Regions from separate parts of the Roseateles sp. DAIF2 genome, predicted to be linked through region 2. Evidence: predicted binding sites of a transcription regulator. Region 2 holds the regulator's gene; the other holds the start of a gene.
What was found. The regulator LexA, encoded in region 2, represses DNA repair genes until DNA is damaged. The targets are predictions, from matches to a motif close to ACTGTATNNNNATACAGT.
Positions count from the first base shown of each region.

Region 1 (5,734 bases), 2.8 Mb from region 2:
GGCGCAGTCCGGAGGCCAGCGGGATGTCGCGGGTCTTCAGGTCCTGCAGCGTGGCCTCGACGTCGAACAGCCCGTCGCCGCGCGCGAACACCTGCACATCGATGGCTCGACGGTGCAGCAGCTGGCGCTCGGAAGCGGGGGTGAGCAGGGACATGAAGGGTACAGACTGAGGCGCAAGCAGGCCCGCCAAACCCCGAAAACGGAGGGCGGGCAAGACTGCCAAAGACCGCCAATGTAGCATGCTGCGCTGCCGCAAGCCTGTCGCGGGGCTGTCAGCCCGCGACTTCCGGCCTGATTGTTCGCACCGAGGAACGGCCGGTTTCAGTCCGGCAGACCGCGCAGCACCCGGCGGATCACCTCGGCGGAGAAGCCGCGGCCGGCCAGGAAACGGGTCTGCTTGGCCCGCGCCGCCGCGTCTTCCGGGGGCGTGGCGCCGAATTTGCGCTGCCAGACCGCCTGCGCACGCTCCAACTCGCTGTCCTTCAACCGGGCCTGGGCCTCCTCGCCCAGGCTCAGGCCATGCTGGGCCAGCTCCTGCTTGATACGCAGATTGCCATAGCGCCCGGCGCGCGCATGTACGCGCGACTCAACGAAGCGCGTCTCGTCCAGATAACCCCGGGCCTGCAGCCAGACCAGCAGCTGCTCGACCTCGTCCGCCACATCGGCCGGTTCGGCCAACTCATCGAGCGGCTCGTCGGCGGGCGCCTCGGCCTGCCTGACGGCCTGGGCCGCCCGGGCCAGGCGCAGCAGCTTGCTGCGCAGCTCGGACAGGCTGTGCTCGCGCTGCGCCAGCAGCGCGATCGCGCGCATCTTCAGGGACAGGGGCTTGTGGAGGCTCATGGCGCCGCGGCATCCGGTGCCAGGCTCAGGTCCAGGCCCGGCCGCATGTCGGCGGGCAGGTCGCCCCGCCCCGGCAGGCCCTGGCGCCAGCTCGGTGGCGCCTGCACATCGGACCAGTATTCGTCGAGGCCGGCGATGCGCCCGCCCTCCAGCGTGAAGAAGCTGTTGGCGTAGAAGGACGCCTCGCCATGATCGACCCGCACCAGGCTGTGCACCCGTCCGGCGCTCAGCGCCCGCAGTTCCAGCAGGCGGATCGTCCAGCCCTCGGGGTAGACCGCGTTCACATGCACGACCGCGGCCGCGCCGATGAAGCGCTCGCGCGTGGCCCACCAGGTGCAGCAGGCCTCGGGCGCGAGCAGGGCCTGGGCCTCGGCCCAGCGGCGCGCCTGGTACAGCGCCCAGAAGCGCCGCACCAGGGCCGATTCGGCCAGATCGGCCATTTCGGCCGACGCGCTGCCATGGCCCTCACCGGCCGGCCACGGCGGGACCAAGCGCCTTACTCCGCGGCGCTCACGCCCAGCAGCGGCACGCCCAGCGATTCGCGGATCTTGTTCTCGATCTCGACCGCGATGTCGGGGTTCTCGCGCAGGAACTCGCGGGCGTTGTCCTTGCCCTGGCCGATCTTCTCGCCACCATAGGCATACCAGGCGCCGGCCTTGTCGACCACCTTGGCGACCACGCCCATGTCGATGATCTCGCCCTCGCGGCTGATGCCCTCGCCGTAGAGGATGTCGAACTCGGCGGTCTTGAACGGGGGCGAGACCTTGTTCTTGACGACCTTGACCTTGGTCTCGGAGCCGATCACCTCCTCGCCCTTCTTGATCGAGCCGATGCGGCGGATGTCCAGGCGCACCGAGGCGTAGAACTTCAGCGCATTGCCGCCGGTGGTGGTTTCGGGCGAGCCGAACATCACGCCGATCTTCATGCGGATCTGGTTGATGAAGACGACCGTGCAGTTGGTCTTCTTGATCGTGGCGGTCAGCTTGCGCAGGGCCTGGCTCATCAGGCGGGCCTGCAGGCCGGGCAGGGAGTCGCCCATCTCGCCTTCGAGTTCGGCCTTGGGCGTCAGCGCGGCCACCGAGTCGATGATGATCAGGTCCACCGAACCGGAGCGCACCAGCGCATCGACGATCTCCAGCGCCTGCTCGCCGGTGTCGGGCTGGCTGATCAGCAGGTCCTGCAGGTTGACGCCCAGCTTCTGCGCGTACTGCACGTCCAGCGCATGCTCGGCATCGATGAAGGCGCAGACACCCTGCAGCTTCTGCATCTGGGCGATCACCTGCAGGGTCAGGGTGGTCTTGCCGGAGGATTCCGGACCGTAGATCTCGACCACGCGGCCGCGCGGCAGGCCACCGACGCCCAGCGCGATGTCCAGGCCCAGCGAGCCGGTGGAGACGACCTGGATGTCCTCGATCACCTCGCCCTCGCCCAGGCGCATGATGGAGCCCTTGCCGAACTGCTTTTCGATCTGGGCAAGAGCGGCCTGCAGGGCCTTGGCTTTTTCGGTATTGGCGTTTTTGACGGGGGCATCCATGTTCGATCTCCTGTTTCGGCTGGGCGCATTATGGCGCAATCTGTATATTCGTACAGTAGTTTAGACAGGGGCTGCTGCCATTCAATGTCAGTAGTGCCAGCCTCCCTAGAATGCTCATAAAGACTGGGGACAAGCGATGCGCATCCTGATTGCGGAAGACGACCAAGTGCTGGCTGATGGCCTGTTGCGCGCGTTGCGCGCCTCCGGCTATGCGGTGGACCAGGTCGGCTCGGGCACCGAAGCCGATGCGGCGCTGGCCTCGCATGAGTTCGATCTGGTGATCCTGGACCTGGGCCTGCCCAAGCTGCATGGCCTGGAGGTGCTGCGCAAGCTGCGCGCGCGCGGCGCCTCGATGCCGGTGCTGATCCTGACCGCGGCCGACAGCGTCGAGCAGCGCGTCAAGGGCCTGGACCTGGGCGCCGACGACTACATGGCCAAGCCCTTCTCGCTGCAGGAGCTGGAGGCCCGCGTGCGCGCGCTGACCCGCCGCGGCCTGGGCACCGCCTCCTCGATCATCAAGCATGGCCCGCTGTCCTTCGACGCCACCGGGCGCGTCGCCTACATCAACGACCAGATGGTCGAGCTGTCGGCGCGCGAGCTCTCGCTGCTGGAGGTGCTGCTGCAGCGCGCCGGCCGCCTGGTCAGCAAGGACCAGCTGGTGGAGCGCCTGTGCGAATGGGGCGAAGAGGTCAGCAACAACGCGATCGAGGTCTACATCCACCGCCTGCGCAAGAAGATCGAGCAGGGGCCGATCCGCATCGCCACGGTGCGCGGCCTGGGCTATTGCCTGGAGAAGATCCCAGGATGAACGGGGCACCCCGCTGGCTGGGTACAGCCATCGCCCCTCCGGGAGGGTCGGGCCTTGCTTGGGGCGGCCCGGCGCTGCGGCCCGCCTGAGCCGGATGCGCTGAATGGCCGCCGACCGCGAGCAACGCTCCCTGTTCGGCGAGATCCTCGACTGGATGCTCGCCCCGCTGCTGGTGATCTGGCCGATCAGCGTCGCGCTGACCTGGCTGGTGGCCCAGGGCATCGCCGGCCGCCCCTATGACCGCGAGCTCGGCGAGATGGCGCGCAACCTCGGCCTGCAGGTCGCCGCGGCTGAAGCGCCGGAGGGGCGGCGCTCGCGCTACGCGCTCTCCCCCGAGGCCGCGGCCCTGCTGCGCGCCGACGAGACCGACACCGTCTACTACCAGGTGCTGGGCCTGCGCGGCGAGTTCCTCAGCGGCGACCGCAGCCTGCCGGTGCCCGAGGTGGAAACGCCGATCGTGCCCTGGGAGCTGCATTTCCGCGACGACGAGGTCGGCAGCGACAGCGTGCGCGTCGCCTACCTGTGGGTCGCGCCCGAGGGCATGGCCGGCGCCACCCAGACCATGCTGGTGCAGGTGGCCGAGACCCTGGGCAAGCGCGCGCGCCTGACCAACGAGATCATCAAGGGCGTGATCCTGCCGCAGTTCGTGATCCTGCCGCTGGCGGTGCTGCTGGTGTGGATGGCGCTGGCGCGCGGCATCGCGCCGCTGAACGACCTGCAGCGCCGCATCCGCTCGCGCGAGAGCTCGGACCTCAGCCCGATCGACGAGCGCCGCATCCCCGACGAGGTGGCGCCGCTGGTGCGCGCGATCAACGACCTGCTGGGCCGGCTCGACCAGTCGATCGGCGCGCAGAAGCATTTCCTGGCCGACGCCGCGCATCAGCTGAAGACGCCGCTGGCCGGGCTGCGCACCCAGGCCGAGTTCGCGCAGCGCGAGATCGACGAGGGCAAGAGTTCGCCGGCCGAGCTGAAGCGCTCGCTGCAGCAGATCGCGCTGTCCAGCCAGCGCGCCGCCCATATGGTGAACCAGCTGCTGGCGATGGCGCGCGCCGAGGACAAGGAGCATGCTGCGCGGCGCAGCGAGGTCAACCTGTCCGAGCTGGCGATGGAGACGGTGCGCGACTTCGTGCCGCGCGCGATGGACAAGCGCATCGACCTCGGCTTCGAGGGCCCCGACGCGAGCCAGAGCACCTTGCGCATCCACGGCCATCCGCTGCTGATCCGCGAGCTGATCCGCAACCTGGTCGACAACGCCCTGCTCTACACGCCGGCCGCGGGCACGGTGACGGTGCGCGTGGTCGAGGACCCGTTCGGCCAGGTGACCGTGCTGCAGGTGGAGGACTCCGGCCCGGGCATCGCGGAGAACGAGCGCGAGCAGGTGTTCCAGCCCTTCTACCGCGCCCTGGGCACCAATGTCGACGGCTCGGGCCTGGGCCTTGCCATCGTGCGCGAGATCGCCACCGCGCATGCGGCCGAGGTCGGCCTGGACGAGACCCGCAGCCTGCGCCCGGGCCAGCCGCATGAGGAGGGCCAGGGCCCCGGCGCGCGGTTCACGGTGCGTTTCACCGCCCGACCCAAGCCGGAGCAGGACGAACAACCGGCGGCCGAGGACTGAGGCGCGGCCTCAGCCTTGCATGAAGCGGCGGCTCTTCGCGATCGCCAGCAGGATGCCCAGGCTCAGGCCCAGGGTCACCATCGCGGTGCCACCGTAGCTGACGAAGGGCAAGGGCACGCCCACCACCGGCAGGATGCCGCTGACCATGCCCATGTTGACGAACACGTAGGTGAAGAACGAGAGCGTGATCGCGCCGGCCATCAACCGCGCGAACAGGCTGGGCGCCTCGGAGGCGATCATCAGCCCGCGCAGAATCAGGGCCGCGAAACCCGCCAGCAGCGCCAGCGCGCCCACCAGGCCGAACTCCTCGCCGTAGGCCGCGAAGATGAAGTCGGTGGTGCGCTCGGGGATGAACTCCAGATGGGTCTGCGTGCCCTTCATGAAGCCCTTGCCGGTCAGGCCGCCGGAGCCGATCGCGATCTCGCCCTGGATGATGTGGAAGCCCTTGCCCAGCGGATCCTTGTTCGGGTCCAGCAGGGTGCAAACGCGGTGCTTCTGGTACTCGCGCAGCACCGGCCATTCGACATCGGGCTGGCAGATCTTTTCCTCGCTCATCACCAGCGCGGTGATCGCCACCGCGCCGATCAGCATCGCCGGCAGGATGATGCGCCAGGTGAAGCCGGCGAAGAAGATCACGTAGAAGCCGGCCGCGAACACCAGGATCGAAGTGCCCAGGTCGGGCTGTTTGGCCACCAGCCCCACCGGCACCGCCAGGATCGCCAGCGCGATGCCGAAGTCCAGCGGGCGCAGCTGGCCCTCGCGCTTCTGGAACCACCAGGCCAGCATCAGCGGCGTCGCGATCTTCAGCAGCTCCGAGGGCTGGATCACCATGCCGACATTGAGCCAGCGCGTCGCGCCCTTCTTGGTGATGCCGAACAGCGCGGTCGCGATCAGCAGCGCCACCCCCACCGTGTACAGCGGCACCGCCAGCGCCATC
Region 1 is NZ_CP049919.1:5,701,388-5,707,121, forward strand. It holds gene G8A07_RS26265 (DUF2889 domain-containing protein) at 1-154, opposite strand, end outside; gene G8A07_RS26270 (regulatory protein RecX) at 322-840, opposite strand; gene G8A07_RS26275 (nuclear transport factor 2 family protein) at 837-1,331, opposite strand; gene recA (recombinase RecA) at 1,337-2,374, opposite strand; gene G8A07_RS26285 (response regulator transcription factor) at 2,511-3,182, shown strand; gene G8A07_RS26290 (sensor histidine kinase) at 3,286-4,797, shown strand; gene rodA (rod shape-determining protein RodA) at 4,807-5,734, opposite strand, start outside.
Region 1: recA (recombinase RecA) is a predicted target of LexA. The motif match lies at 2,414-2,431, and genes of this name have one in related genera.

Region 2 (5,734 bases):
GACCTGATCATCCAGCGCCCGCCCGCGGCCGACGCGCCCGAGGGCACCCTGGGCGTGCCGACCTACAACTTTGCGGTGGTGGTCGACGACTGGGACATGGCGATCACCCAGGTCTTCCGCGGCGACGAGCACATCAACAACACGCCCTGGCAGATCAATATCTTCAAGGCCCTGGGCGCGCCGCTGCCGGCCTTCGGCCATCTGCCCATCATCCTGGGCGACGACGGCCTGAAGCTCTCCAAGCGCCGTGGCGCGGTCAGCGTCACCGCCTATGAAGAAGACGGCTATCTGCCCGAGGCGATGCTGAACTATCTGTCGCGCCTGGGCTGGAGCCATGGCGACGACGAGCTGTTCTCGCGCGAGCAACTGGTCAGCTGGTTCGACGGCACGCACCTGTCCAAGAGCCCGGCCCAATGGGACCCGGCCAAGCTGGAATGGGTCAATAGCCAGTACATCAAGCAGGCCGACGATGCGCGCCTGGCCGCGCTGGTCGAGGCGCAGCTGGCCAAGCGCGGCATCGCGGCACCGGCCGCGCGCCTGGTGGCCCCCTGCGCGCTGTTCAAGGATCGCTGCGCGACCACGGTGGTGCTGGCCGACTGGCTGAGCATGTATTTCGCGCCGGTGATGCCCGCGGCCGAAGACCTGACCACGCATGTCACCGACGCGGTGAAGCCCGCGCTGGCGGCGCTGGCCGACAAGTTCGCCGACCTCGAATGGAACAAGGCCGCGATCCAGGCCGCGATCAAGGAAACCATCGGCGCCTTCGGCCTGAAGATGCCGCAACTGGCGATCCCGGTGCGCGTGCTGGTGTGCGGTCGCGCGCAGACACCGTCGGTCGATGCGGTGCTGGAACTGTTCGACAAAGAAATTGTCATCAAACGCTTGCGCAGCGTCTGAAAATCGTTCTATAATCTTTTTCTCGCTTGAACAGCGCGACACACAAAGAATCGCAGCAGCCAGGAGAACCAAGCCGCAAGGCAAGGATTCAAAAAGCCGCTGTAGATCCTGAGGGGGTATAGCTCAGCTGGGAGAGCGCTTGCATGGCATGCAAGAGGTCAGCGGTTCGATCCCGCTTACCTCCACCAGATTTTCTGGTGGCGCGCAGTTCAAGAAGGCATATTGCCTCGTTCGTCTAGAGGCCTAGGACACCACCCTTTCACGGTGGCTACAGGGGTTCGAATCCCCTACGAGGTACCAATTCTTTTTGGATTGGAAAATACGTCGAAAGACGAACAAGTTTGATAAACTTGGTGATTGAAGCAGATTATTGATATATAATCTGAAAAGATTACGAATTTATTCCACTGCGGAGTGGTAGTTCAGTTGGTTAGAATACCGGCCTGTCACGCCGGGGGTCGCGGGTTCGAGCCCCGTCCACTCCGCCAAGGTTTGCAGATGCAAACGGCCATTAAGTTGGCCGTTTGTATTTAAAATGAGATATAATAGATACGCTTGAACGGCGCGTTACCCGATAAGGGGGTATAGCTCAGCTGGGAGAGCGCTTGCATGGCATGCAAGAGGTCAGCGGTTCGATCCCGCTTACCTCCACCAAAATTCTGGTGGCGCGCGGTTCAGGTAGATTTTATTGCCTCGTTCGTCTAGAGGCCTAGGACACCACCCTTTCACGGTGGCTACAGGGGTTCGAATCCCCTACGAGGTACCAGTTTGATGAATACGCTAGACGGTATTCATCGCCACTGCGGAGTGGTAGTTCAGTTGGTTAGAATACCGGCCTGTCACGCCGGGGGTCGCGGGTTCGAGCCCCGTCCACTCCGCCAAAATATTGAAGCCCCGAGTATGTAGATACTCGGGGCTTTTTCTTTGCTGGTTTGGATTCAATAGCCGAAGGCATGTGGAGATTCCTCGCGCCTTGCGATGCCCGGGTCCGGGTGTAAATATCGGCCGTGGCGTCGTTCAAACCTGCCCGTAAACCAGCTTGCGCTCCGCCGTGTAATGCCACCAGGGTTTGGCTGGCGCGCCGCGCATGAAATCGACCGCGGCCATCAGGGTGTCGAGCACACAGGGATCCTGGCGCTGCTCGGTGATCACGCACAGCTGCTGGTAGAGCACGAAGGCATCGCGGCCACGCAGCTGCTGCGGCGTTTGGATGCCTAGCAGGCGCAGGTCGGCCGCCATGGCCGGGCCGATGTTGGGAATCTGCTCGAGGCTCGCGCAGTCCTCACAATGCCGGGCCTTCGCGGCGGCTGCGGCCATCGCTCAGAAGCTCAGCGAGTTGCGGATCAGGCCGACCGCATGGCCCTCGATCGCGAAATCGTCCTGCGGCGTTACCTGGATGGGTTCGAAGTCGGCGTTCTCGGGCAGCAGGCTGATGCCGTCGCGACGTTTCTGGTAGCGCTTGACCGTGACCTCATCGCCGATGCGGGCCACGACGATCTGGCCGTTCTTGGCCTCGCTGGCCTTCTGCACCGCGAGCAGGTCGCCATCGATGATGCCGATGTCCTTCATGCTCATGCCCTTGACCTTCAGCAGGAAGTCCGGCCGGCGGGCGAACATGCCGGCCTCGACCGTGTAGCTCTGCTCGATATGTTCCTGCGCCAGGATCGGCGCGCCGGCGGCGACGCGGCCGATCAGCGGCAAGGTCAGCTGCGCCAGGCTGGCCAGGGGCAGGGCGAACTGCATCTGCTCCTCGCGCAGGCGGCGCTCCTGGCGTTCCTGGTTCAGCGCGCGCAATGTGTCAGACTTCAGCCGGATGCCGCGCGAGGTGCCGCCGACCAGTTCGATCACGCCCTTGCGGGCCAGGGCCTGCAGATGTTCCTCGGCCGCGTTGGCGGAGCGGAAACCCAGTTCGGCCGCGATCTCGGCCCGGGTGGGCGGGGCGCCGGTGGTTTCGATGGCTTCGCGCACGAGATCGAAGATCTGCTGCTGTCGGGCGGTGAGTTTGGGGCTGCTGTTATCGTCCACGAGGCACCTCGCTGGCGGTGTTGGTAAGGGCGGTTCTTTGCTTTCTTATCGTCTGAGTATATATCCAGTAACTGTTCATTTATCCAGGAATCAATGAGCTCCTCGAACAACAGCAATCTCGTGGTGATTCTGGGCACCGGCGGCACCATTGCCGGCCGGGCGGCGCAGGCCTCGGACAATGTCGGCTACAAGGCCGCCGAACTCGGCGTGCAGCAGCTGCTCGACGCGATCCCGGCCCTGGCCGGCCGGCCGCTGGAGGCCGAGCAGCTGGCCCAGCTCGACAGCAAGGACATGGATTTCGCCACCTGGCAGAAGCTGGCGCGGCGCGTGGCCGAGCATCTGGCGCGGCCGGAGGTCGCGGGCCTGGTGATCACCCACGGTACCGACACCCTGGAAGAGACCGCGTTCTTCCTGCAGCGGGTGCTGGCGCCGGCCAAGCCGGTGGTGCTGACCGCGGCGATGCGCCCGGCCACCGCGCTGCAGACCGACGGACCGCAGAACCTGCTGGATGCGGTGGCGGTCGCGGTGCATCCCGGCGCGCGCGGCGTGCTGACGGTGTTCGCTGGCGCGATCCATAGCGCAGAGCAGGTGCGCAAGGTGCACAGCTACAAGGTCGAGGCCTTCGCCTCCAGCGACGGCGCGCTGCTGGGGCTGGTGGAGGAGGGCGTGCTGCGCCTGCTGGGCGCCTGGCCTGCGGCGGGCGATGGACTGGGATTGGCGCGTATCGAGGCGCGCGCCGCCACGGCATGGCCGCGGGTGCAGATCCTCTTGAACCATGTGGGCGCCGATGGCGCCCTGGTGCGCGCGCTGCTGGCGCAGGGCGTGGACGGGCTGGTGGTGGCCGGCACCGGCAACGGCACCCTGAGCCACGCGCTGGAGGCGGCGCTGCGCGAAGCGCGCTCGGCCGGCGTGAAGGTGCTGCGCAGCACCCGCTGCGATGCCGGACCGGTGATGGAAAGCGCCGGCGCTCTCCCGAGCGCCGGCGCCTTGAGTCCGGTGAAGGCCCGCGTCCAGCTGCTGCTGGACTTGTTGGCTTAGACCAGGTTCAGCGTCACGTCGATATTGCCGCGGGTCGCGTTCGAGTAGGGGCAGACCTGGTGGGCGGCGTTCACCAGCTCCTGCGCGACGGCGCGGTCCACGCCCGGCACCGAGATGTTCAGCGTGGCCTGGATGCCGAAGCCGGCCGGGATCGGGCCAATGCCCACCTCGGCGGTGATGGACACCTCGGACGGCAGTGCGATCTTCTTGGCGCCGGCGACATGCTTGAGCGCGCCGATAAAGCAGGCCGAATAGCCGGCCGCGAACAGCTGCTCGGGATTGGTGCCCGGGCCGCCGGGGCCGCCCAGTTCCTTGGGCGTGGACAGGGTAACGTTCAGCGCGCCGTCCGAGCTGGACGAGCTGCCTTGGCGGCCGCCGGTGGAGGTGGCGGTGGCGGTGTAGAGGACTTTGTCGAGTGCCATGATGGGTTTCTTCCTTCTATCGGTCGGTGGTGGTGGGTGAGGGGGATGAAGGCTCGGCGCCGGCCAGCCGCTGGCGCAGCTCATGCAGGCGTCGGGTCAGGGAACTCAGTTCTTCCAGCGGGCAGGCGGCCGCGCAGGCCAGCCGGGGCGGGATGTCCTGCGCCTGCTGCCGCAGGTCGCGGCCGGCCGCGGTCAGCAGGATGTCGACCCGGCGCTCGTCCTCGGCGGCGCGCCGGCGCTCGATCAGGCCGGCGGCCTCGATGCGCTTGAGCAGCGGCGTCAGGGTGCCGGAGTCCAGCGACAGGCGTTGGCCCAGGGTGGAAACGCTGATGCCATCCTGCTCCCAAAGCACCAGCATCACCAGATACTGCGGATAGGTCAGGCCCAGCGGCTCCAGCATCGGCTTGTAGAGCTTGGTCATCGCCAGCGAACTCGAGTACAGCGCAAAGCACAGCTGCTGGTCCAGGCGCAGCCAGTCGACGTCGGCCGGGAGCGCCGGTTTGCTTGCGGGGGTCTTGCTGCGTGCCATGGCTGTTAATGTAGTTGGCAATTAAATTGCGTACAACTTAAATGGTTATTCGCCCAACGAGGAACGGGGAGCTACCTTGATGACGATCGTCGCGAACCTGCTGGTGGGGCTGGTGGCCCTGATCCATCTCTACATCCTGCTGCTGGAGATGTTCTGGTGGACCACGCCGAAGGGCCGCAAGGCCTTCGGGCTGACGCCGGAGTTCGCCGAGGCCACGAAGGTGCTGGCGGCGAACCAGGGCCTGTACAACGGCTTCCTGGCCGCGGGCCTGCTCTGGGGGCTGGCGCGCGGCGATGTACCGACGCAGCTGTTCTTCCTGGGTTGCGTGCTGGTGGCCGGGCTCTATGGCGCGGCGACGGCCAGCCGCAAGATCCTCTATGTGCAGGCGCTGCCGGCGATCATCGCGATCGCCGGCGTGTTGGCAGCGTGGTGATCAGGCCGAGGCCTGGATCGCATCGACCTCGGCGCTGAGCTCCAGCCAGCGCAGCTCGGCGGCCTCGAGCTCGTCGTGGATCGCCTTCAGGCGCTTGCCGGACTCGACGATCTGGGCCGCCGCGGCCGTGCCAGCCGCCAGCTGGGCCTCGATGGCCTGGCGCTCGTCGGCCAGCTTGTTCAGCTTGGCGTCGATGGCCTCCATCTCCTTGCGCAGTGGTTTCGTCTGCTCGGCCAGGCGCTGGCGGGCCTGGCCGCTGGCCTTGCGGTCCTCGCGCTTGAATACCGCCGGCGCGGCCGGCTCGGGAGCGGGCGCCGCAACGGCGGCGGCGGCGACGGGCGCGGGTGCCGCAGCCGCCCCTTTCTTCGCGGCCTCCTTGGCCAGCTTGGC
Region 2 is NZ_CP049919.1:2,914,120-2,919,853, forward strand. It holds gene gltX (glutamate--tRNA ligase) at 1-897, shown strand, start outside; tRNA gene G8A07_RS13245 (tRNA-Ala) at 1,010-1,085, shown strand; tRNA gene G8A07_RS13250 (tRNA-Glu) at 1,122-1,197, shown strand; tRNA gene G8A07_RS13255 (tRNA-Asp) at 1,309-1,385, shown strand; tRNA gene G8A07_RS13260 (tRNA-Ala) at 1,476-1,551, shown strand; tRNA gene G8A07_RS13265 (tRNA-Glu) at 1,588-1,663, shown strand; tRNA gene G8A07_RS13270 (tRNA-Asp) at 1,702-1,778, shown strand; gene G8A07_RS13275 (helix-hairpin-helix domain-containing protein) at 1,915-2,214, opposite strand; gene lexA (transcriptional repressor LexA) at 2,218-2,922, opposite strand; gene G8A07_RS13285 (asparaginase) at 3,016-3,960, shown strand; gene G8A07_RS13290 (organic hydroperoxide resistance protein) at 3,957-4,382, opposite strand; gene G8A07_RS13295 (MarR family winged helix-turn-helix transcriptional regulator) at 4,399-4,911, opposite strand; gene G8A07_RS13300 (DUF1304 domain-containing protein) at 4,991-5,344, shown strand; gene G8A07_RS13305 (ABC-F family ATP-binding cassette domain-containing protein) at 5,345-5,734, opposite strand, start outside.